One region of the Staphylococcus felis genome, then DNA from elsewhere that is predicted to be linked to it. Evidence: riboswitches for the same ligand, from Rfam matches in the RefSeq annotation. Region 1 holds a riboswitch; the other holds the start of a gene.

Region 1 (11,772 bases):
TACGAGTAATCCATAATTTACGGAAGTCACGTTTTCTTTGACGACGGTCACGGAATGCATATTGACCTGACTTCATGACTTGTTGTTTTGCTACTTTATATAACGTGCTTTTTGCACCGAAGTAACCTTTAGCTAATTTAATTGTCTTTTTACGACGTGCTCTTGTTACTGTTCCACCTTTTACACGTGGCATAGTAAATTCCTCCTTTTATCTCTATGGTATGTCGTTTCATACCCATGTCATTGATTTAAATGCGCTTATTTTACGTATGTTAATAATTGACTTACACGTTTTGCATCACTTTTTGATACAAGTGTTGCTTTACGTAATTGACGTTTTTGTTTTGTAGACTTGTTCGCGAATAAGTGAGATGTGTAAGCTCTTGAACGTTTTAATTTACCTGATCCTGTTCTTTTAACACGTTTCGCTGCTCCGCGGTGAGTTTTCATTTTAGGCATAATGATGTCCTCCTAGTATCTTTTTATTTTTCATTGATTGGGGCTAACATAAGGAACATTTGACGACCTTCCATTTTAGGTTTTTGCTCTATTGTTGCAAGGTCTTTACATTCATCAGCAAATTTTTCTAAAACACGTTGGCCAATTTCTTTATGCGTAATTGCACGCCCTCTGAAACGAATTGAAACTTTACATTTATCACCTTTAGATAAGAACTTACGCCCATTTTTCAACTTAGTATTGAAGTCATGTTCTTCAATTGTTGGACTTAGACGAATTTCTTTCACGTTAATAATTTTTTGTTTCTTTTTCATTTCTTTTTCTTTTTTCTGTTGCTCGTATTTGTATTTTCCATAATCCATGATACGTGCAACAGGTGGCTTAGCATTTGGAGCAACAACTACAACGTCTAAACCAAGTCGGTCTGCCATCTCCAATGCTTCACGTTTTGGTTTAACACCGATTTGATCACCATTTTGACCAATAAGACGTAATTCTTTTGCACGAATCTTTTCATTTACTTGCGTTTGATCCTTAGCTATGGTTGACACCTCCAATAATTTTACGAATGGTCCAAGCACGAAAAGAAGCGAGGGTATACCACCCCCGCTTCAAACGTCAACATGAACTATCACACATGTTAAATCGTTAACCTGCCAACAGCATAAAGCGTCGCTACAGGTGAGAAGCGGGTTGCTTCTACTTGGTCCGTTTCGTATTCAACAAAAACAACTATACCAACGATTTAGTGTTTAGTCAACCTTTTTTTGAAAGTTTCTTTCTTCCATTGAAACATGTGGATCTAAGTTTACTTTTTCTAAAGGTATTCGTTTCGTTTTATATCTTATTTTATGATAAAAGAAGAAAATTAAAAATACCGGTATTCCCATATAAGTAATTAAAAATCGTTTAGGGTCAAAGTCGCCACTCGTGATGAAATCCACATCTTGTCCAATAATGACAACAATACATAAAATCAGTGCAAGTATTGGTCCGAAAGGAAACAGCTTAGCTTGATATTTCAACTGACTTACATCATAATTTTGTGCATCAAATGCTTTTCTGAAGCGATAATGACTGATTGCAATACCTAACCATGCGATAAAACCTGTTAGACCACTAGCCGCAACGATATATTCATAAGCATTTCCACTTAAATGTTGCACAACAAAGATTAAGATGACAACTAATGCTGTTGATAACATTGAGATAATAGGTGTTCCTTTCTGATTGGTCTTGCCAAATGCTTTTGATGCCAATCCATCTTTACTCATGGAATATAACATCCGTGTACTTGCATACATACCAGAGTTTCCTGCTGATAAAACGGATGTCAGTATAACTGCATTCATAAATGATGCTGCAAACGCAAGTCCTGCATTTTTGAAAACAAGCGTAAATGGTGACGTAGCAATATCATCTCCACCACCCATTAATGCAGCATGATTATATGGAATTAACATTCCAATAATAAAGATTGCAAATATATAGAAGAGTAAAATACGCCAGAAAACTTGTTTAATCGCTTTTGGGACAGCACGCTCTGGATTTTCTGACTCACCTGCAGTAATCCCGACAAGTTCTGTACCCTGAAATGAAAACCCTGCAATTAGAAATACACCAAAAACAACTAGAAGATTGCCACCTAATCCATCTCCTAATAATGGTGCTTCGCCTCTTGTAAAGACATCAAATCCAACAGCACTGCCTCCCATTATTCCAATAATAGTAAGTAATCCAACGATAATAAAAATAATAACTGTCGCAACTTTGACAAATGCAAACCAATACTCACTCTCACCGTATACTTGTACAGACAGTGCATTAAGGCTGAATATGATCGCCATAAAAATGCAACTCCATGCCCAAGCTGGCAAGAATTGAAGTGGTTCCCAATACTGAATGACTTGAGCAGCAATGGTTACATCAGCTGCAACTGTAATCACCCAATTAAACCAATAATTCCATCCCAATGCAAACCCTAACGAAGGGTCAACAAAACGTGTTGCATAGGTACTAAATGACCCTGAAACAGGCAAATAAGTTGCCATTTCGCCTAAAGAAGTCATTAAAAAGAACACCATTATACCAATAATTGCATATCCTAATAAGGCGCCAAGAGGTCCCGCATTATGAATGGCACCACCAGAAGTCATAAATAAACCAGTTCCTATTGCGCCTCCAATTGCAATCATTGAGATATGTCGATCTTTCAGATGACGCTGAACGGTATTTTGATTCGAAACATCATTACTCATAAATTTGTCCTTTCTTTTACTTAGAGGTCATGTGAAGCTCTAATAATAAGGCTAAATAAAATTGGCACTACTATTTTTACTTAATACATTTAAATCTCTCAACATTCTCTCTATCAAGCTTTAACTTATGACCCAAAACAGAGAAAAGGGCTACACCTTTATGATGCAACCCTTTTTACTGTATGAATAGCAGCGCATCACATCTGTGACAGTCTAGTTCCTATTTGAAAACTAGCCCAACTATAAAAGTTGATAGTCTTTTATAATTTCGGCATCGACACCTTTCACTCATTCAACATACGTACCATCAATACTTCTGACAAGTTACTTATTGCAAATGCATCCTCTAACTAAATCTCTATTTAATTTAATTTTCACTATACACTATATGTCTGTTTCTATCAAGACTGTCTTTGCTTTTTCAATCGAATTTCATCAACTAAATCCCAGATGAATGTGTCTTTTTCCTTAGTTTGTTGCTCTTTAGAGCCATATTGACGCACATTCACTTCATTATTTTCAACTTCTTTATCCCCTACAACAATTTGATAAGGAATTTTTTTCATTTGTGCTTCACGGATTTTATACCCCATTTTTTCATTGCGATCATCTATGTTGACACGAACGCCTTGTGATTTCAACTCATCTTGAATTTGACGAGCATAATCATAATGCAGATCAACATTAACTGGGATAATTTCAACTTGTTGAGGCGCAAGCCATGTTGGAAATGCCCCTTTAGTCTCTTCAGTTAAAAATGCTACAAAGCGTTCCATTGTTGATACAACACCACGATGGATAACAACAGGTTGATGATGTTCACCATCTTGACCAATGTATGTGAGTTCGAATTTTTTAGGTAATAAGAAATCAAGCTGAGCTGTTGACAATGTTTCTTCTTTACCCATCGCAGTCTTCACTTGCACATCCAGTTTTGGACCATAAAAGGCTGCTTCACCAATAGCTTCTTCATAATCCAATCCTAATTCATCAACCGCTTCTTTTAACATTTTTTCCGCTTTATTCCACATCTCATCATCATCATAATATTTCTCTTTATCTTCTGGATCACGATAACTCAAACGGAATGTATAATCTTTGAAGCCAAAGTCCTTGTATACATCTAAAATCATCAATACAACGCGCTTAAATTCTTCTTTAATTTGATCAGGACGAACAAAAATATGCGCATCATTCAATGTCATCCCTCTTACACGTTGTAATCCAGATACAGCGCCGCTTGCTTCATAACGGTGCATTGTACCTAGTTCAGCAATTCGAATCGGCAACTCACGGTAAGAATGTGGTTTATTCGCATAAACCATCATATGGTGGGGACAGTTCATTGGTCTGAGAACCATTGCTTCATCAGCATCTAGCTGCATGGCCGGGAACATATCATCTTGATAATGATCCCAGTGCCCTGATGTTTTATACAATTCAACATTTGCCATTATTGGTGTGTATACATGGTCGTATCCAAGACTGACTTCTTTATCAACAATGTATCGTTCAATTTCACGACGAATTGTTGCACCATTTGGCAACCAAAGTGGAAGCCCTGCGCCGACCAACTGATTATTTGTAAATAATTCTAAATCTTTACCAATTCGACGATGGTCGCGTTCTTTACGCTCTTCTAACATTTTCAAATGGGCTTTTAGCGCTTTTTTATCAAAGAATGCTGTACCATAGATACGTTGGAGCATTTTGTTATCGCTATCACCACGCCAATACGCACCAGCAGTAGAAAGAAGCTTAAACTCTTTAATTTTTGATGTTGATGGCACGTGCACCCCACGACATAAATCTGTAAATTCACCTTGTGTATAGAGTGTTACATTTTCATCCTCTGGAATAGCATCAATTAACTCTAATTTATATTCATCGTTTTCGAAAAAGGCTTTAGCTTCATTGCGAGAAACTACTTTACGTTCGATTTTATGATTTTCATCTACAATTTGACGCATGGTTTTTTCAATCTTTTCGAAATCATCGCTTGAAACTTTTTCATCCATGTCAAAATCATAATAAAATCCACCTTCAATCACTGGACCTACACCAAATTTGACATCTCCATACAAACGTTTAAGAGCATGAGCCATTAAATGCGCAGTAGAATGACGTAACACCTCTAATGCTTCGTCACTATCTGGTGTAACAATTTCTAAATCACCATCGACCTCTAACGGTCTTGTTAAATCTACTAGTTGATGATTATATTTACCTGCAACCGCCTTTTTACGAAGGCCTGGACTAATAGACTGAGCAATCTCTTCAGTTGTCACTCCTTGTTCAAATTCCTTTTGATTACCATCTGGAAAACGCACATTAATTTTTGACATTGATATCCTCCTCATCATCTTTAACAGCAATAAAAACAAAAAACCTCCTCCCAATAAGGGACGAGGTTTCGCGGTACCACCCTAATTTAAGACATCTGCATCACATGATAACAATCATAACCGATGCTTGAGTCTCATCTTTACTTAAGATAACGGTCTTGAGCCGGACGTTCATTACAAACATCATCTATATAAGGGAGTAATCATCACATATTACAGACTACATTCTCAACGTTTAGTAGCTCTCTGTACAGTAATAAATGTAACATCATGTCCTTGAATTTTAAAACTGTTATTAAGTTAATTCTATTATAACGCTAATTTTCATTTTTTCAATGCTTTCTATAATTTTCACCTTCTAGAAGATATGAATCGCTTAACGTTTTGATCCGTTCCATAATACGTTTTGCTTTCATACCATCTATACCACTTTTCGTATCTGAAAGGTGTACTTCTAACTCTTCTAAGCTCAAATTCGAACTAAAAAATGTAGGAAGTTCTTGAATCATACGGTAATGTAGTATAGGACCTAACACTTCATCACGTACCCACGGCGTCATATCTTCTGCACCAATATCATCTAAGAATAATACTCGAGCTTCTCTAACTTGTTGAATTTTTTGAGCTGTAGTTCCATCTCTAAAACCATTTTTTAATGTTCTAATATATTCAGGAACGTAAATAATCATTGAAGATACGCGGCTATTTTTCAATTCATTCGCAATTGCACCTAGAATAAATGATTTCCCCGTTCCAAATGCACCGTACAAATAAAAGCCTTTAGTCGGCTTATTCTCAATAATAGCATCAATGACATCATCTAACTTCATCGCGAGATCAAGGCGATTACGTCTTGTCATGTAAATATCTTTTATTTTAGCGTTGAGTGTGTCCGAATGCATATGAAATGATGTTATCATACTATTAGATTTTTTCTCTTCGTCATGTCTGATTTTGCAAGGACAAGGTTTATAGCGAATTTTAATATGATGATCTTGGATATAAAGCTCAGGTATATGCCCCTTCACAAAGTTTGGACAATTTGCAAAAGTATGATTGTCATCATAGTGCTTTTGTTGATCTTTATACTCTTGGAGAACATTCAAATCATTATCAATCATTTGTGAAGTCACTTCAGACTGATGCGTCTCTAAAAACTGTTTGATGTCCGGATCATTCAATACTTGACGTTTAATTTTTTCGATTTTTTTTTGGATAGATTGATTGTTGCCGATAATACGGTTAAACTGTTGCATCAGTCTTCACCTGCCCGTCGTTTGTTTTTTAATTTATTTAAAAAAGCAGCCCTATCTTTTGCCAAAGCATCTTGATCTTCATTTTTTTGCTCAAATTCTTCAGGATGTGTAATCCAGCGTGGCTGTACCTCTTTAGTATGCTGATACTTGTTTCGCTTTCCAGTAGAAGGTTCTTTATATTTTTTATTTTTCGCTTGTTCTTGATTCTTTTGAACTTCCATCGCCTTTTGATATGCCGATTTTGCATCAGTGACACCGCTTTTTTTCCATGTTGATGCAACGGAATAGACATATTTTTCAGGCAAACTTCGATCCGTTTTTTGCATCACATACTGTAGCAAGACATTAATAACACCAAAACCAAAGCCTTCTCTATTCATGAGTTCTTCTATCATTTCCTTTTGATATTTAGGGGGTTCAGATCCGCCATACGACGTTAACATGACTAATGGACTTGTTTGATCCATTAACTCAAACCATTCATCCCAACTTTTGACAGATAGATTATCTTCTTTTGAATGGCTTGCTTGTGTTAATCGACTTTGTACATTTAAAGCTGGCAATTGCTGTTGGTTTTCTATTAAATAATAATTTTGTGCTTGTTTACGTAGATCTGTAATAGATAAACTTTGATCACTGTTTAAAGATTTTAATATCATCGTTTTCATCACATCTGGCGACAGTTGATAAAGCGTAGCAAGTTGTATGATAACTGATTTATTAGGTTCTGATAATACAGAGCGGCTAACAAAATACGTTTGGAGCATATCCGCCAATAATTCAAAATCAAATGCAACATCCCTTAAATCTAAACCTTCATAATGACTTGGTTTTAGTCTGGTATCATTTGAAAGTGTTGCCTGCTTTGGAACTTTAAAAACATCCGTAAATGTCTTTGTTACTTCAGAAAAACCTGACAAGTCAACTTGAGAAGGTAAGAAATAAGCTTTCAACTTATGAAACCTTTGTTGACCGACTGTCTCATAAAAATATATAGAGAGCATCGGATCATTAAAAAATTCATATGCAGATGGTGGTGGTATTAACTCGTAGATAAACTTTGTCTCCTCATCTGTTTGTTTAACAAATGTTTTTAAAAGACCTATACCTTCTAACAAATCCAGATTTTCTCTAAAATCTATCAAGTTCATCTTTAATTCAGACATCATCGTGTAATGTGTCATTCCTTCTTTAAATGTGATGCCTTCAAACTGATTTAAAAATTGATAGATACCTATTGCAGAAGCACCAATTAAAGGTGTAAATAAACGGTTTAGAATATCATAGTGATGCGTATGGTATTGGAATTGTCGCACAACTACGAAACCATCATGAGAGCTCAATTTTGATTGAAACCTTGATATAGACATACTACTCACTCCGTCTATTCTCTTTCAAAATGCCTTGCATAGATTGCAACAGTTGATCCACATCTTTAAACTCACGATACACTGATGCAAATCGAACGTATGACACTTGATCAACATGCATCAACAAATCCATCACATACTCACCAATATCACGTGAGGAAATTTCAGCTATCCCTTCTTCACGCAACTTCCACTCTACACGATTAGTAATATCTTCTAGTTGCTGTAATCCAACAGGTCGCTTTTCACAAGAGCGAACTAGACCATTTAATATTTTTTCGCGATTGAATTGCTCTCTTGTCCCATCTTTTTTAACGACGATTAGAGGACTTACTTCAATATGTTCAAAAGTTGTGAAACGTGTACCACAATTTTCACATTCTCTTCTTCTTCTAATTGCGTTCATGTCATCCGCATGTCTAGAATCTACTACTCTAGATTGCGAATGATTACATTTGGGGCATTTCACGACTTCCACCTTCTTCATGTTGATTTTGCTTCATTATACTATAAACCACAACATATCAAAAGTTGTTCATACTAAACTGTATATTTAAAGCATACAATTTACATATTTTAAGCCCTTCTACTTTTTAAATGCTTATATCATAAAAGAACAGGCTGGGACGTAAATATCTCGAAGTTTTCTTATAATGAGATGATTCATTCAATGATACGAAAGTGTCTTTTTTTAAAAGTATTTTAAAGTAAAATGACATGTATATCACGTCGTATTGTTGGCGAGACGCCTGAGGGAATAGGATGAGCGTCGAGACCAAGGCTCGACCCATCCCCTAGGAAATGCGAGCCAAACAATGGTTCTATAGTAAATCGGACTGGTGTATAAATAATTTCATTTATTTGATTGTTCCATAAAGTCTCGCTTTTCTAGGCGCCTCACCTCAACTCATTTTAAGATTGAACTTACCCAATCTTAAAATGGATTTTCGGTTACGGCAAGATGCCTCAGAAGTCTCGGCTTAGGAATCAATCAAATGTGCTATATTTATTCATACCCCTAAGTTATAAAGTATGTTTTACCAACTCAATTTTACTGATTTATGTCGTATTAAAAGAGACATTAATGTTCAAGACTTTATGATCACACAACGAAAAAGGCGTTAAGCAATCCATTATTGCATAACGCCTTAATTTTATGCGACCAGTCCAATTTGACTGAGAGCCCAAACAATACGAATGATTGATAAAAGGAAAGCGTAGAGGTAATTCAATCATGAATCATCTCTACGCTATCCTTTTGGGATTGATGTCCCAGTCTCATCCTCACATCTATTCTAATAATTTATAATTTTTGAGCAATCATCTGTAAAACATCCACAACTCGTGTAGAATAACCCCATTCATTATCATACCAAGCTAATACCTTCACCTTATTATCATTCATTACTATTGTTGATGGTGCATCAATAATAGCAGAGTGTGCATCTGTAGTGAAATCATCTGAAACTAAAGGTTCATCGACTATATTAATAACACCGTCTAAATTATTATCTCTGAATAACTGATTGACTTGATCTTTCGTCACAGATTGATTTAAGTCTACTACTAAATCGACGAGCGAGACATTTTTAGTAGGCACTCGTAATGCCATACCATGAAGTTTTCCTTCAAGTTCTGGCAATACTAATGCTAAGGCTTTTGCAGCTCCAGTTGATGTTGGTATGATGCTTTCAAAAGCAGCGCGAGCACGTCTTAAATCTTTATGAGGGTTATCTAAATTATTTTGATCATTTGTTACTGCATGGACTGTTGTCATTAAGCCATTCTTAATACAAAACTCATCATTTAATAACTTTGCAACAGGGGCTAAGCAGTTTGTTGTGCAAGAGGCATTGCTAAATATGTCATACTTATCGACATCTAATGTGTTATCATTAACACCCTTTACAATCGTTTGAACATCCCCGCCTTTTGATGGACCAGTTAAAATGACTTTTTTTGCACCTGCACGTATATGTGCTATCGCCTTGTCCCCATGATTGAATTTACCTGTTGCCTCAACAACTATATCGATACCTAAATCACGCCACGGCAAGTTTTCAGGCTTACGATCTGACACTAATTTAATCTCTTTACCCTCTACTTTTATGCCAGTTTCTGTCGCTTCAACAGTTTGATTAAATCGTCCATGAGTTGTATCGTATTTAAGAAGATGTGCAATAGTCTCTGATGGATAACTTGCATTTATCGCTACAACTTCGATATCTTCTCTATTTAATGCTATTCTTAAAACCATACGGCCAATTCGACCTAAACCATTAATCGCAATCTTCGTCGTCATTTAAAAAGCACTCCTTAGATAATGTGTTATACTTTATAAAAACAGTATAACATATTTATATCATATTGAAATCGTTTTCTATCATCAATTTCACTTTAAAGTTGTACTTATACACAAATGGCCATAGATGTTTCGCTAAATGTTTACGATTCATCAAAAAAAGCCGAAACATCATGCATTCATGATAGATTGAGACAATACTTTTTATTATTTCCCATAAGAAAATATTGTTGTGTCACAATCCTATCAATGTGAATCAACTTAGAATCATCGAGAAGTATTTCATTTTTATTCAGGTTGCATTACGCACCTTCTCTCAAACTCTCATCAATTCACAAACATGACGTTTCGACTTCATATTTTTTATTCTGTATCATTTGGATGATATGCGTCTAAAAACCCTTTTTCTACGAGCACCTTTTCCAAATTTTGTTTTAATTCTAATTTAGACCCTAAATTGTCAATCACAACATCTGCCATTCGACTTTTTTTATCAATTGAAATTTGGCTGTAAACACGCGCTTTGGCATCTTCAATTGACATATTATTTCGTGCCATTAATCGATCAATTTGTATAGGTTCCGAAGCATAAACCAACCAAACTTCATCAACAGTGTCTTCCAATCCATTTTCAAATAATAAAGGTATATCCATAATCACGTTGTAACCTTTTTCAAGATAGTCATCACGCTCTTTCTTCATCAATTGATTGACAATTGGATGAATAATTTGGTTGAGTTTTTCTCTTTTTTCATCATCGTAAAATACTTCTTGTCCAATGAACGCTCTATTCATTTCACCCTCTGCTGTAATCGCTTCTTCTCCGAATAGAGCTCGAACTTTTTCAAGACCTTCTGATCCTTTTTCAACTGCTTTTCGAGATGCTACGTCGGCGTCCACAATTTTAAAGCCATGTATTTGAAGCAATTCTGCAACTGTTGATTTACCAGTTGCAATGCCTCCTGTAAGTCCAATCACTTTTGGCATATTTTCCCTCTTCCTTTTATAATTGACAGTTTGGGCAATAATGTGTGTTACGTCCAGCTATAATCTCTCTTTTAATCATTCCACCACAAACTGAACAAATATTTTGTTTATATACTTTTAAGTTATTTTGCATTGTTCCACGTTCGCCATCAGCATGTACATAATCTGAAATGCTCGTACCGCCATTTTCAATACCCATATATAATACTTTGATAACACTGTTAAATAGACGGCGCTTAGCTTCTTCAGTCATATTTTGTGCCTTCGTTTGAGGATGAATAGAAGCGTCAAACAGTGCTTCACAAGCGTAAATATTACCACATCCGGCAATCACTTTATGATCAAGTATCATTTGTTTGATCGACATGTTTTGATATTTTTTTAGATGAAACTGATTCATAAAATGATCCATCGCTTTTTCATCAAACGGCTCAGGTGCTATTTCTAATATAGATGGATAATCTTCGAGTGTTTGCACATTTCTAATTTCACCAAACCGACGAATATCTGAATACACTAACATCTTATTATTTTCTAAATGAAAGACCACTTGCCAATGTTTTTGATAATTATATATCGGAATATCTTCGAGCTTTTCAACAACAAAATAAGCACCTGACATTCCTAAGTGAGAAATTATGATTCGTGTGGTATGGTTGTCTTTAAGATATATTAATATATATTTACTTCGCCTTTCTATTTGTGTCACTTCATAGTTTTCTGTAAATAACTTAAATTTCTCAAGGGTTATTCCTTTAATGATGGTATCTTTACCTTGTGATTTCCCTAATATTA
Region 2 (11,772 bases), 260 kb from region 1:
GTTTGTACGCACATTGCAGATTTGGATTTTGGTAAAATTAAAGTTTACGTTGGAAATTATGATTTTTGGTATCAATCGAGTCAGCTTGCTCAAAAAATGGCACAAGAGCAAAACAAAAAGAAAGAAGAGAAAATTAAAGAATTACAAGATTTCATTGCACGATTCTCTGCTAATGCATCTAAATCTAAGCAAGCTACAAGTCGTAAAAAACAACTTGAAAAAATTGAACTTGATGATATTCAACCATCATCACGACGTTATCCTTACGTTAAATTTACACCAGAACGTGAAATTGGGAATGATTTATTATTCGTGAATAATCTGTCAAAAACTATTGATGGTGAAAAAGTTCTCGATAACATTTCATTTACAATGAACCCAAATGATAAAGCTGTTTTAATTGGTCAAAGTGAAATTGCTAAATCAACATTACTCAAAATATTAGCCGGTGAATTAGAACCAGATGAGGGATCGGTTAAATGGGGTGTTACGACCTCTCAATCTTACTTCCCTAAAGATAACTCGGAGTATTTTGAGCATGTCAACATGAATCTTGTAGATTGGTTGCGTCAATATGCTCCAGAAGATGAACAAACTGAGACATTTTTACGAGGCTTTTTAGGCCGTATGTTGTTTAGCGGTGAAGAAGTAAAGAAAAAAGCAAGTGTGCTGTCAGGTGGAGAAAAAGTACGTTGTATGTTAAGTAAAATGATGTTGTCTAGTGCGAACGTACTTTTATTAGATGAACCTACCAATCACCTCGATTTAGAAAGTATTACATCGGTTAATGAGGGCTTAAAAGCATTCAAAGGCTCAATCATTTTCACATCGCATGATTTTGAATTTATTAATACAATTGCAAATCGTGTCATTGATTTAGATGTTGAAGGCGGTCTGTCAAAAGAAATGCCTTATGATGTCTATTTAGAAGAAAAAGGAATACTTAAATCATCAAAAGCATAATAATGTGATTAAATAAATTGAATTAAAAAAGTTAGGGCTAGATATTGTCTGTTTTATCATGAAATGACTGATTGACGATACAAGTCCTAACTTTTTATGTCATTTCTCACCTACTTTTCCGTTTAACTGTAGTGATAATATGTAAAATTATCAGTAAATTTTAAAATTTTGCATTTTTGTGTTTACATCACTTAACAAGCTATGTATAATACTATGCATAACCAATTCAATAGTGTTGATGAGGCGCATCAATCATAATTAGGTAGATTCAGCTGTCTGCAAACAGAATTTACTGAAAGGGTGAGATGCCGAAATAAATAGGCGTTGCAGCACCTATTTATTGGACTCTGGGTTAAGAGCTAAGAGTCTGTCATTATTGCAAAATAATGGAGTGCATCACTTGTAAATTAATCTCACAAGTTCGCACGCCGAGCTTGTTTTTTTATACTATTGAATCATACTAATTTCGAAATGGTTGTTTTGTATAATATATGTTTTTAGAAGGAATATTTTCTGAATAATACGAAAATATTTACTTTTAAAGATTCATGATACTTAATATCACAAAAAATGGAGTGAATGAATATGGTCAAATTAGCAGTTGTTGGAGCTACTGGTTTAGTAGGAACAAAAATATTAGAAACATTAAATCGTAAAAAGATAAATTTTGATGAACTGACACTCTTTTCATCAAAACGTTCAGCAGGTCAAGAAGTAAACTTTCAAAATAAGACTTACATTGTACAAGAGCTAACAGAAGCATCTGCATCTCAAAAATTTGATTTTGTATTAATGAGTGCAGGAGGTCAAACAAGTGCAGACTTTGCCCCTATTTTTGAAAAGCACGGTGCCATTGTAGTTGATAACTCGAGTCAATGGAGAATGTCAGATGATATTGATTTAATTGTACCTGAAGTAAATACTCCAACATTTAATAGAGGGATTATTGCTAATCCTAACTGCTCGACTATCCAATCAGTAGTCCCTTTAAAATTATTACAAGAACGATATGGATTAAAGCGTGTGGCCTATACTACATATCAAGCTGTTTCTGGTTCAGGTATTCAAGGTAAAAAGGATTTAGAAGATGGTGCCGTTGGTGCAGAGCCAAAAGCGTATCCTCATCCTATCTATAATAATGTGTTACCCCATATCGATGTATTTTTAGAAGACGGATATACAAAAGAAGAACGCAAAATGATTGATGAAACACGAAAAATTCTTGATGAACCTCATCTAAATGTAACAGCTACATGTGTACGTGTTCCTGTGCAAGATAGCCACAGTGTTCATATTAATGTGTCACTTGACCACCCTACTACAGTTAAAGACATTCAAAATTTATTTGATCAAGATGAACGTGTAGTTTTAGTTGATAGACCCGAAAATAATGAGTACCCTCTTGCGATTCATTCTACAGGGAAAGATGAAGTATTTGTAGGCCGCATTCGTAAAGATAACTCGCTTGAAAATACATTTCACATATGGGTGACATCAGATAATTTACTTAAAGGAGCCGCGTTAAATACAGTTCAAATTTTAGAACAAGTTTTGAATTTGAAAGGAGAATAAATTATGTCACATTTGTTTGAAGGTACTGGTGTTGCTTTAATCACGCCATTTACAAATGGAAAAGTAGACTATGATGCAATACGAAGACAAGTTGACTTTCTTATTGAACGTCAGATTCAAGCGCTAGTTGTTAATGGAACTACAGCAGAAAATCCTAGCTTAACAGAGGACGAAAGGAATCAAATATTGAGAACAGTCATCGATGCGAATCAATCTAGAGTCCCTGTCATTGTAGGTACGGGTACGAATAATACCTTAAATTCACTGAAAGCTTCTTTGACAGCTAAATCTCTTGGTGCAGATGCGATTATGTTGATTACACCTTACTATCTAAAAACAAATCAACGCGGATTGATTCAACATTTTGAAACAATCGCAAATGAGACACAATTACCAGTTATTTTATACAATGTGCCTTCTAGAACAAATTCAACGATTGAACCTAAAACAGTCGAACATCTGAGTCGAAATCCGTACATTGTAGGATTAAAAGATGCGACAAATGATTTTGAATATTTAAAAGAAGTACAGTCATTAGTCGATACGAATCACTTTGCAATTTATAGTGGGAACGACGAAAATATAGTAGATTTTTACGCTAGTGGAGGTCATGGTGTCATATCAGTAGTCGCTAATGTAATACCGCAACCATTTCAAGATATTTATATAAATAAAGAAAATAGATCAAAGCGTTTTGAACCGATTGCCTATTTATTAAAAGCGCTAAGCATCGATATAAATCCAATTCCTATTAAGTATTTAGCATCATTAGAAGGTTTTGGAGCATATGAAGTGAGATTGCCATTAGTCACACTTACGAATGATGAACAAAGAGAATTAAAGAAAGCATATCAACAATTTAAAGTAGGTGTTAAAATATGAAAATTCTGTTGATTGGGTATGGTGCAATGAACCAACGTGTTGCAAGACTTGCTGAAGAAAATGGCCATTCAATCGTTGGAGTCATCTTGAAAAACAAAGATAAAGAAGTCCCCTACCCTATTTTTAACAAAATAAGTGAAGTGACTGATGCAGATGTAGCTATCGATTTTTCTCATCCAGATTTATTATTACCTTTACTAGAGGATTCATTCCAGTTGCCATTAGTCATTGCGACTACTGGACAAAAAGAAAAAATAACTGAACGCTTAAAAGCACTTAGTTCAGACATGCCTATCTTTTTTAGCGCCAATATGAGTTATGGTGTTCATGTATTATCCAAATTGCTTGAAACAGCCGTACCACTACTCAATGATTTTGATATTGAACTAACAGAAGCCCATCACAATCAAAAAGTAGATGCACCGAGTGGAACATTAGTTAAATTATACGACGCTATTAAAGAGCTACGTCAAAATGTGTATCCTAATTATAATAGAAGTGACCAAGACGCAAAGCGTAAACAAAATGAAATTGGAATTCATACGCTTCGTGGCGGCACTATTGTCGGAGAACATCATATACTATTTGCAGGTATAGATGAAACGATTACACTTACACATTCAGCGCAATCTAAAGATATATTTGCAAACGGTGCAATTAAGGTAGCGAAGCAATTAATCCATTATCAGTCAGGGTATTATACTTTTGACAACATATAAAAGGAGCGATTCAATTATGGTTAAAAGTTTTACAGCAGAGGAAATTATTCAATATATTAGTGATGCTAAAAAGAGCACACCTTTAAAAGTATATATAAACGGAGAGTTTAGTGAGATTCAATTTCCGAGCTCGTTTAATGTATTTGGTTCAGATAACTCAAAAGTGATATTTTGTGAAGCATCAGAATGGAAAGCATTTTATGAAGAAAATCAAATGCTTATCAAAGATTTGGAAATAGAGATGGATAGACGTAATTCAGCAATACCTTTAAAAGATATTATGAATACAAACGCAAGAATTGAACCAGGTGCATTTATCCGTGAGCATGCAACAATTGGTGACGGAGCTGTTGTTATGATGGGGGCTACAATTAATATAGGAGCAGTAGTCGGTGAAGGCACAATGGTTGACATGAATGCAACATTAGGTGGTCGTGCAACAACTGGTAAAAATGTACACGTGGGCGCTGGAGCAGTGTTAGCGGGCGTTATTGAGCCCCCTAGTGCGGAGCCAGTTGTTATTGAAGACAACGTATTAATTGGAGCGAATGCAGTTATCTTAGAAGGTGTACGTGTTGGTAAAGGGGCAATAGTTGCTGCAGGTGCAGTTGTAACTCAAAATGTACCTGCTGGAGCAGTTGTTGCAGGAACTCCCGCTAAAGTGATAAAAAATGCAAGTGATGTAGAAAATTCGAAAAGAGAAATAGTTGCTGCACTACGAACTTTAGATCAATCATCATAATGGATGGACTTTAACTTTAGGTGGGAGAAGGTATATATTTTGATGATGTATCCCCTTCTCACTGCCTTTTTATATTAAATTGAGGTGAAAATATGAGCGAACTCGAATTTGTTATTCAACATCGGCGTTATTTACACGAACATCCAGAATTAAGTTTAGAAGAATTTCAAACAACGCAATACATTAAAGGCTTTTTAGATGAGATGAATATTGATTATGAATGCCCTCTTGCCACAGGGTTAGTTGCGTATTTAGATGGTAATTCTAATGAAACAATTGCTTTTCGTGCAGATATTGATGCTTTACCTATTCATGAAGAAAATGACATTCATTATCGAAGTCAAGTTGAGAATAAAATGCATGCATGTGGCCATGATGGACATACTGTGGCATTGATGCTATTTGCGAAACGCTGTAAACAATTACAAATTCAAAATCAACTTCCACATAATGTGATTCTTATTTTCCAACCAGCTGAAGAATCTGGTGGCGGTGCAAATTTACTAATACAGTCAGGTGTATTTGACCCATATGAAATTGGAGCAATATATGGTATACATATCATGCCTTTTGAAAATGAAGGACATTATATTGTGAAAGATCATGAAATTACTGCAAGTGCGACAGAATATCGTTTTTATTTAAATGGACAGTCAAGCCATGTCGCTAATAAAGAGCAAGGTTATTCAGCTGGTCAAGGTCTGCAACATTTACTGATACAATTATCACAAATACAACAGTATCATCTAAATGGCTTGAAACATAATATTGTACATATTGGAAGGTTTAATGCAGGTGAAGCAATTAATACTGTGCCGAGTCAAGGATATTTAGAAGGTACAATACGTACATATGATTTAAATGACTTGCACATGATTCAAAATCAAATGCAAAAAATAGCTTTAAGTATTGAACAATTATTTAATGTTAAATGTGATGTCAAATTTGCAGAGGGTTATCCTCCTACTGTTAATGATCCCACTTTGAAAAAATATGTTTTAGATAGCATTCGTTTCAATCATCAGCAAATTATAGAACAAGAATTACCCTACCTATTTGGAGAAGATTTTAGTTTTTATCGTCAAATAGCGCCATCGTATTTTGTTTTTGTAGGTGTAAAAAATGAAGAAAAACAATTCGTATCAGGTTTACACACGCCTACATTAAACTTTGATGAAAAGATTTTAATTGATGTTGCAAACTATTACGAACGGTTACTTTTTAATTATAAAGAGGTGTAATATGGTAGCTACTTGGCAAGTTGATACAACGATTTTTCAGAAGAATATTCGACAAGTTGTGGGAAATCAAAAAATAATGGCTGTTGTAAAAAATAACGCATATAATTATGGCCTTGAATTTGCTGTTCGACAATTTTTAGAAGCGGGTATCGAAGCGTTTAGCACGACTTCACTTGATGAAGCTATAAAAGTCAAAAGAATAGCCCCAAATGCGGTTGTATTTTTAATGAATGCAACGACTCATTTCGAAAAACTGAGACAATATGGGATACACATGACTTTGCCTTCTTTATTGTTCTATCATCGTTATAGCGACGAACTATATGATATTCATGTTCATATAGAATATGAGAATCTGTTGCATCGTTCAGGTTTTAAGTCTCTTGATGAAATAAAACAAGTTCTTAATGAACACAGTGACAATCAAAATTCTAAAATGAAAATTACTGGATTGTGGACACATTTTGGTTATGCTGATGAATTTGAATGTTCCGAGTATGAAACCGAGCGTTACGATTGGTTGAACATTGTGGAATCACTATATGAGGAAGGATATCGATTTGAAATGATTCATTCACAAAATAGCGCAAGTTACTTTAGAGAAGGACACTTACTTGAAAGGCATACTCATGCGCGTGTAGGTATAGCTTTATATGGTTCTCGTCCCTACTCTAATTTAGAAAGAGATGCTATTTCTCAGTCACTTGTTTTAAAAGCCAACGTAATACAAGTCAGAACAGTTCATAAAGGTGAACATTGCGGTTATAGTTTTGCTTATACGGCAGTACAAAATAATACAAAATTAGCGGTAGTTGATATTGGATATGGAGATGGTATTTTGCGAAGTCGCTCAAAGCATGAAGTGATGATTAACGAGCGAATCTACCCTATTCGAGCACTAATGATGAGTCATATGTTTGTAGAAGTTGATGAATATGTGTCACCAGGTGATGAAGTCATCATTTATAATGAGACGCTTCGAATTGATGATTACACATTCAAAGGGGTCGGCGCAAATTCTGAACAACTCAGTGCATTAAATCTCGATTCATTAAAAAAGGAGTATTTATCATGACAGTACAATATAATCAATACGGTGAATTAACGATGCAGGACACAAATTTAAAGTTGCTAGCTCAAAGTTTTGGAACACCCACAATCGTTTATGACGAGAAACAAATCAGAACACAAATGAGACGTTATCATGAGGCATTTCGAAAAAGTGATGTCGACTATGAGTTATCATATGCCTCTAAAGCTTTTACATGCATACAAATGGTCAAGTTGGCAAAGGAAGAAAATTTTGATTTAGACGTAGTGTCTATGGGAGAGCTATATACAGCGCTAGAGGCTGGGTTTGATCCTAAACGAATTCATTTTCATGGCAATAATAAAACGAGAGATGAAATTCAATATGCATTAGATCATGACATTGGCTATTTTGTGATAGATGCTTTAGATGAAGTTGATTTGATTGATAGCTATGCTTCTCAAAAAGTAGATGTTTTATTAAGAGTTAATCCTGGTGTTGAAGCACATACGCATGAATTCATTCAAACTGGCCAAGAAAAGAGTAAATTTGGACTCTCTATCAAATATGGCTTGGCTGAAAAAGCGGTATCACAAATACAAAAATCGAAGTATTTAAATTTGAAGGGTATCCATTTTCATATAGGATCACAAATTGAAGATACAAAAGGTATGATTGAAACTGCAAAGATTGTCTTAACTTGGCTAAAAGAAAAGAATATTGCAATTGAATTATTAAATCTAGGTGGTGGATTCAGTGTTAAATATACAGAAAATGATCAACCATTTAACATTGAAAAAGGCATACCTGAAATAATAGAAAGTATAAAATCGACTTGTCACACACTTGAGTATCCCCTACCTAAACTGAGTGTTGAGCCTGGACGTTCGATTGTTGCAGAAGCAGGTATAACATTATATGAAGTAGGAACAATTAAAGAAATTCCTTCAGTTAATAAGTATGTATCAATTGATGGTGGTATGAGTGATCATATACGTACATCTTTATATGATGCAAAATATCAAGCTTTACTCGTTAATCGTAACGATAAAGTTGATGAAACGGTAACCATTGCTGGGAAGTTATGCGAATCTGGAGATATCATTATACATGAAGCGCAATGCCCTTCTACAATTCAACGAGGAGATTATATCGCTATTTTAACAACAGGCGCTTATCATTATAGTATGGCATCTAATTACAATCAAATGCAGAAGCCTGCAGTTTATTTTGTACAAAATGGCAAAGCCCGTGAGGTTATCAAGCGTCAAAGTTTACGTCAATTAATCATTAATGATATCAAATAGGCTCTCAGTTAAATTGGATTGGTCGCATTAAATTAAGGAGTTACGCAATAATGGATTGCTTAACTCCTTTTTCGTTGTGTGATCATAAAGTCTTGAACATTAATACCTCTTTTAATACAACATAAATCAGTAAAATTGAGTTGGTAAAACATATTTTATAACTTAGGGGTGCGAATAAACACAGCAAATTTGATTGTTTCCTAAGCCGAGACTTATGAGGCATCTTGCCGTAACCGAAAATCCATTTTAAGATTGGGTAAGTTCAATCTTAAAATGAGTTGAGGTGAGGCGCCTAGAAAAGTGAGGCTTTATGGAACAATCAAATAAATGAAATTATTTATACACCAGTCCGATTTACTATAGAACCATCAAATAACGGTCGATATGATTTGAATGAAATAAAAAAAACAGTGAATCACCATTCACTGTTTTTTTTAGTCAACATTGCATCTATTTATTATAGTTTAACAACGTTTGCAGCTTGAGGACCGCGGTCGCCTTCAACTACTTCAAATTCAACTGATTGACCTTCTTCTAATGATTTGTATCCTTCTTGGTTAATAGCTGAGAAGTGTACGAATACATCGTTTTCTCCTTCAACTTCGATAAAACCAAAACCTTTTTCAGCGTTAAACCATTTTACTGTACTTTGTTTCATAATCTGTGAAACCTCCAAGACTAAAATTCAATATGCAATTATTCGCATATTACAAAAAATACTAATTCACACTTCATAAAAGCTAAATATTCTTTGCAATATGGAATAATACAATTGCTTATATCCTATTATAATGTAACCACTTTCTATTTGCAATACAGAAATTAAAATTTTCAATTAGTCAATGACTGGCAGATTATAAAAAATTTGTTCATTTTCTAATGTAATATAACTATAAAAAATTTGTAAATTTTCATCACAATGCTCACAAAAATTCAAATCACAATTATTATAAAACGCATAGATATTGTATTTGCCTAAAATATAATTATCATAAAAATTCATTGAGCGCTTGATAATTTGAGTATAAGCGTCTATAAATGCTTGATAAGAATCATAATGCTGCTCCTCAACAATATGTTCAGTCCAGTCATCAAATAGCCACCAGCCTTCATAATCAGCTCGTATTTTAACTAACTTCCACATTATAAAGCCTCCAAATAATGTATCAATAATCTTCAAGGTAATCGTTTTAGAAATAAAAATCAAGTTAAAAACCTCATAGTCTATATTATACTACTCAATTATTAGAGTTTTAAAGCGAAAGTCCGTATAATTAAAAGTAAGAGGTGGTTATATTGAAACAATATGTAATAAAAGTATATGGGCGTGTGCAAGGCGTGGGTTTTCGTTATTTTACGGAACGCATTGCTAAACAGTATCGCATTGTAGGAACAGTTGCGAATGTTAATGATTATGTAGAAGTACATGCTCAAGGCGATGTAGATGAGTTAAAATCATTTATTAAATCGGTTACAAACGGTGCTTCCCCAGCTTCATCGGTGTCAAGTTATACAATTGATGAAGAGGCAGTGAATCATACATTTAAAAATTTTAGAGCTATATCTTAAAGGACGATTATGATGAGATATAATCTATCACGCATTTTTGGTACTTTAGTTGGAATACCAGTGTCTTTGATTGTTTTTACAACTAGTATTTTCACAATAGATGTATGGTTAATATTTGATGTCTTAATCGGGATTGGCGGATTTGTGTTGAGTTATATCCCAACACAAAGATTAACATCACGTGCATATCTCCAAGAAATGAATCTTACCCGAAAAGATTATCGTTATATTCAACATCAAATCATGATGGCTCAGGGGAAAACAAAGCGTATACTTAAATCATTTATAAAAATACGATCCATTCAAGATTTTAGACTGATTAATGATATATATCGACTAGCGCGTACTATAAATCAATCAGTTAAACATAGACCGTTTCATTTTTTTAATATCGAAAGCTTTTATTATTCTCATATTGATCATGCATTAAATTTGATAGAAAGCTACACACGTCTTTCTAAAATGCCTTTGAAGTCAAAAGATGAACGTCAAACACTTCAACAAACGAGATTGACATTAGAGGAAGTACGTAGAACACTTATTGCTGATTTAAAACAAATCAATGCTTCAGATTATGAGCAATTAGATACTGAAATGAAACTGAATCAAATATACAAACAGAGGCGTTCGAGAAAGGAGTCAGATAAATGAGTGAAAAATCAAACGTTCAATCCTCTCACCCATTAGATGACTATTTTAATAGTATTGAGAGCTCAGAACTAAATCATAACGAAAACTATGGGACTGATGAGAATATTAATCAAAAGCCTCAATTTTCTCAGCAAGATATAGATAAAATCAATACATTAGCGCAGCAAATTAAACCGTTAGATCATGATAGTTTATTAAATTATGGTGCAAAAGCCCAGTCGCATCTCTCCCATTTTTCTCATCAAATGTTAGATGAGATACAATCTAAAGATACAGGCCCAATTGGAGAAACATTGGATGCGCTTATGAAAAAATTAAAGGAAGTTAATCCTGATGAGTTAACACAAAAAAACGATCATTTTTTAAAGAAAATTTTTAAGAGATCTAAAAATTCAATGCAACACTTATTTTCCCGAATGCAATCTGTCAGTGCACAGGTAGATCGTATATCTATTACTTTAGATAAAAATAAGACCTTATTGTCTAAAGACATTCATATGCTTGATGAACTATACAATCAAAACAAAGATTACTATGATGTCATCACTATTTATATTGCAGCTGCAGAACAGAAAAAAGAGGAAATAGAAAAGGTTTTGTTACCTGAATTAAGAGATAAAGCAAGGCAATCAGACAATCAAATGGCTGTTCAAGATGTTGCAGATATGGAACAATTCAACGATAGATTAGACAAAAGAATATATGATTTAAAATTATCACGTCAAATCACGTTACAAACGGCACCTCAAATACGCATGATTCAAAATATTAATCAGGCATTAGTCGAAAAAATTCAAAGTTCTATCCTAACTAGTATTCCATTATGGAAGAATCAGATGGCAATCACCTTGACATTGCAACGTCAAAATAAAGTAGCACAAACACAAAAACAAGTAACTGATACAACAAATGAAATTTTATTAAGAAATTCAGAATTGTTAAAGCAAAATGCACGTATGACTGCTGAAGAAAATGAGCGTGGTATTGTGGATATTGAAACATTAAAAACAACACAAGATAATATTATTCAAACTATTGAAGAGACATTACAAATTCAAGCAGATGGGAAGCAAAAACGTTTAGAAGCTGAAAAAAC

What was found. A riboswitch is a leader RNA that binds a small molecule or an ion and turns the genes downstream of it on or off. The one in region 1 is predicted to bind lysine.
Positions count from the first base shown of each region.
Region 2: another riboswitch for lysine. It lies ahead of C7J90_RS08635 (aspartate-semialdehyde dehydrogenase); the one in region 1 lies ahead of C7J90_RS09960 (amino acid permease).

Region 1 covers NZ_CP027770.1:2,118,594-2,130,365, forward strand. The annotation lists gene rplT (50S ribosomal protein L20) at 1-193, opposite strand, end outside; gene rpmI (50S ribosomal protein L35) at 259-459, opposite strand; gene infC (translation initiation factor IF-3) at 483-1,010, opposite strand; ribosomal protein L20 leader region at 1,035-1,170, opposite strand; gene C7J90_RS09960 (amino acid permease) at 1,212-2,717, opposite strand; lysine riboswitch at 2,900-3,074, opposite strand; gene thrS (threonine--tRNA ligase) at 3,119-5,062, opposite strand; gene dnaI (primosomal protein DnaI) at 5,395-6,318, opposite strand; gene C7J90_RS09975 (replicative helicase loading/DNA remodeling protein DnaB) at 6,318-7,688, opposite strand; gene nrdR (transcriptional regulator NrdR) at 7,690-8,157, opposite strand; gene C7J90_RS09985 (glyceraldehyde-3-phosphate dehydrogenase) at 8,992-9,990, opposite strand; gene coaE (dephospho-CoA kinase) at 10,354-10,977, opposite strand; gene mutM (bifunctional DNA-formamidopyrimidine glycosylase/DNA-(apurinic or apyrimidinic site) lyase) at 10,994-11,772, opposite strand, start outside.
Region 2 covers NZ_CP027770.1:1,855,283-1,867,054, forward strand. The annotation lists gene C7J90_RS08630 (ABC-F family ATP-binding cassette domain-containing protein) at 1-963, shown strand, start outside; lysine riboswitch at 1,194-1,368, shown strand; gene C7J90_RS08635 (aspartate-semialdehyde dehydrogenase) at 1,549-2,535, shown strand; gene dapA (4-hydroxy-tetrahydrodipicolinate synthase) at 2,539-3,417, shown strand; gene dapB (4-hydroxy-tetrahydrodipicolinate reductase) at 3,414-4,136, shown strand; gene dapD (2,3,4,5-tetrahydropyridine-2,6-dicarboxylate N-acetyltransferase) at 4,153-4,878, shown strand; gene C7J90_RS08655 (M20 metallopeptidase family protein) at 4,971-6,119, shown strand; gene C7J90_RS08660 (alanine racemase) at 6,121-7,194, shown strand; gene lysA (diaminopimelate decarboxylase) at 7,191-8,456, shown strand; gene cspA (cold shock protein CspA) at 8,914-9,114, opposite strand; gene C7J90_RS08675 (DUF1033 family protein) at 9,292-9,600, opposite strand; gene C7J90_RS08680 (acylphosphatase) at 9,753-10,025, shown strand; gene C7J90_RS08685 (5-bromo-4-chloroindolyl phosphate hydrolysis family protein) at 10,038-10,676, shown strand; gene C7J90_RS08690 (toxic anion resistance protein) at 10,673-11,772, shown strand, end outside.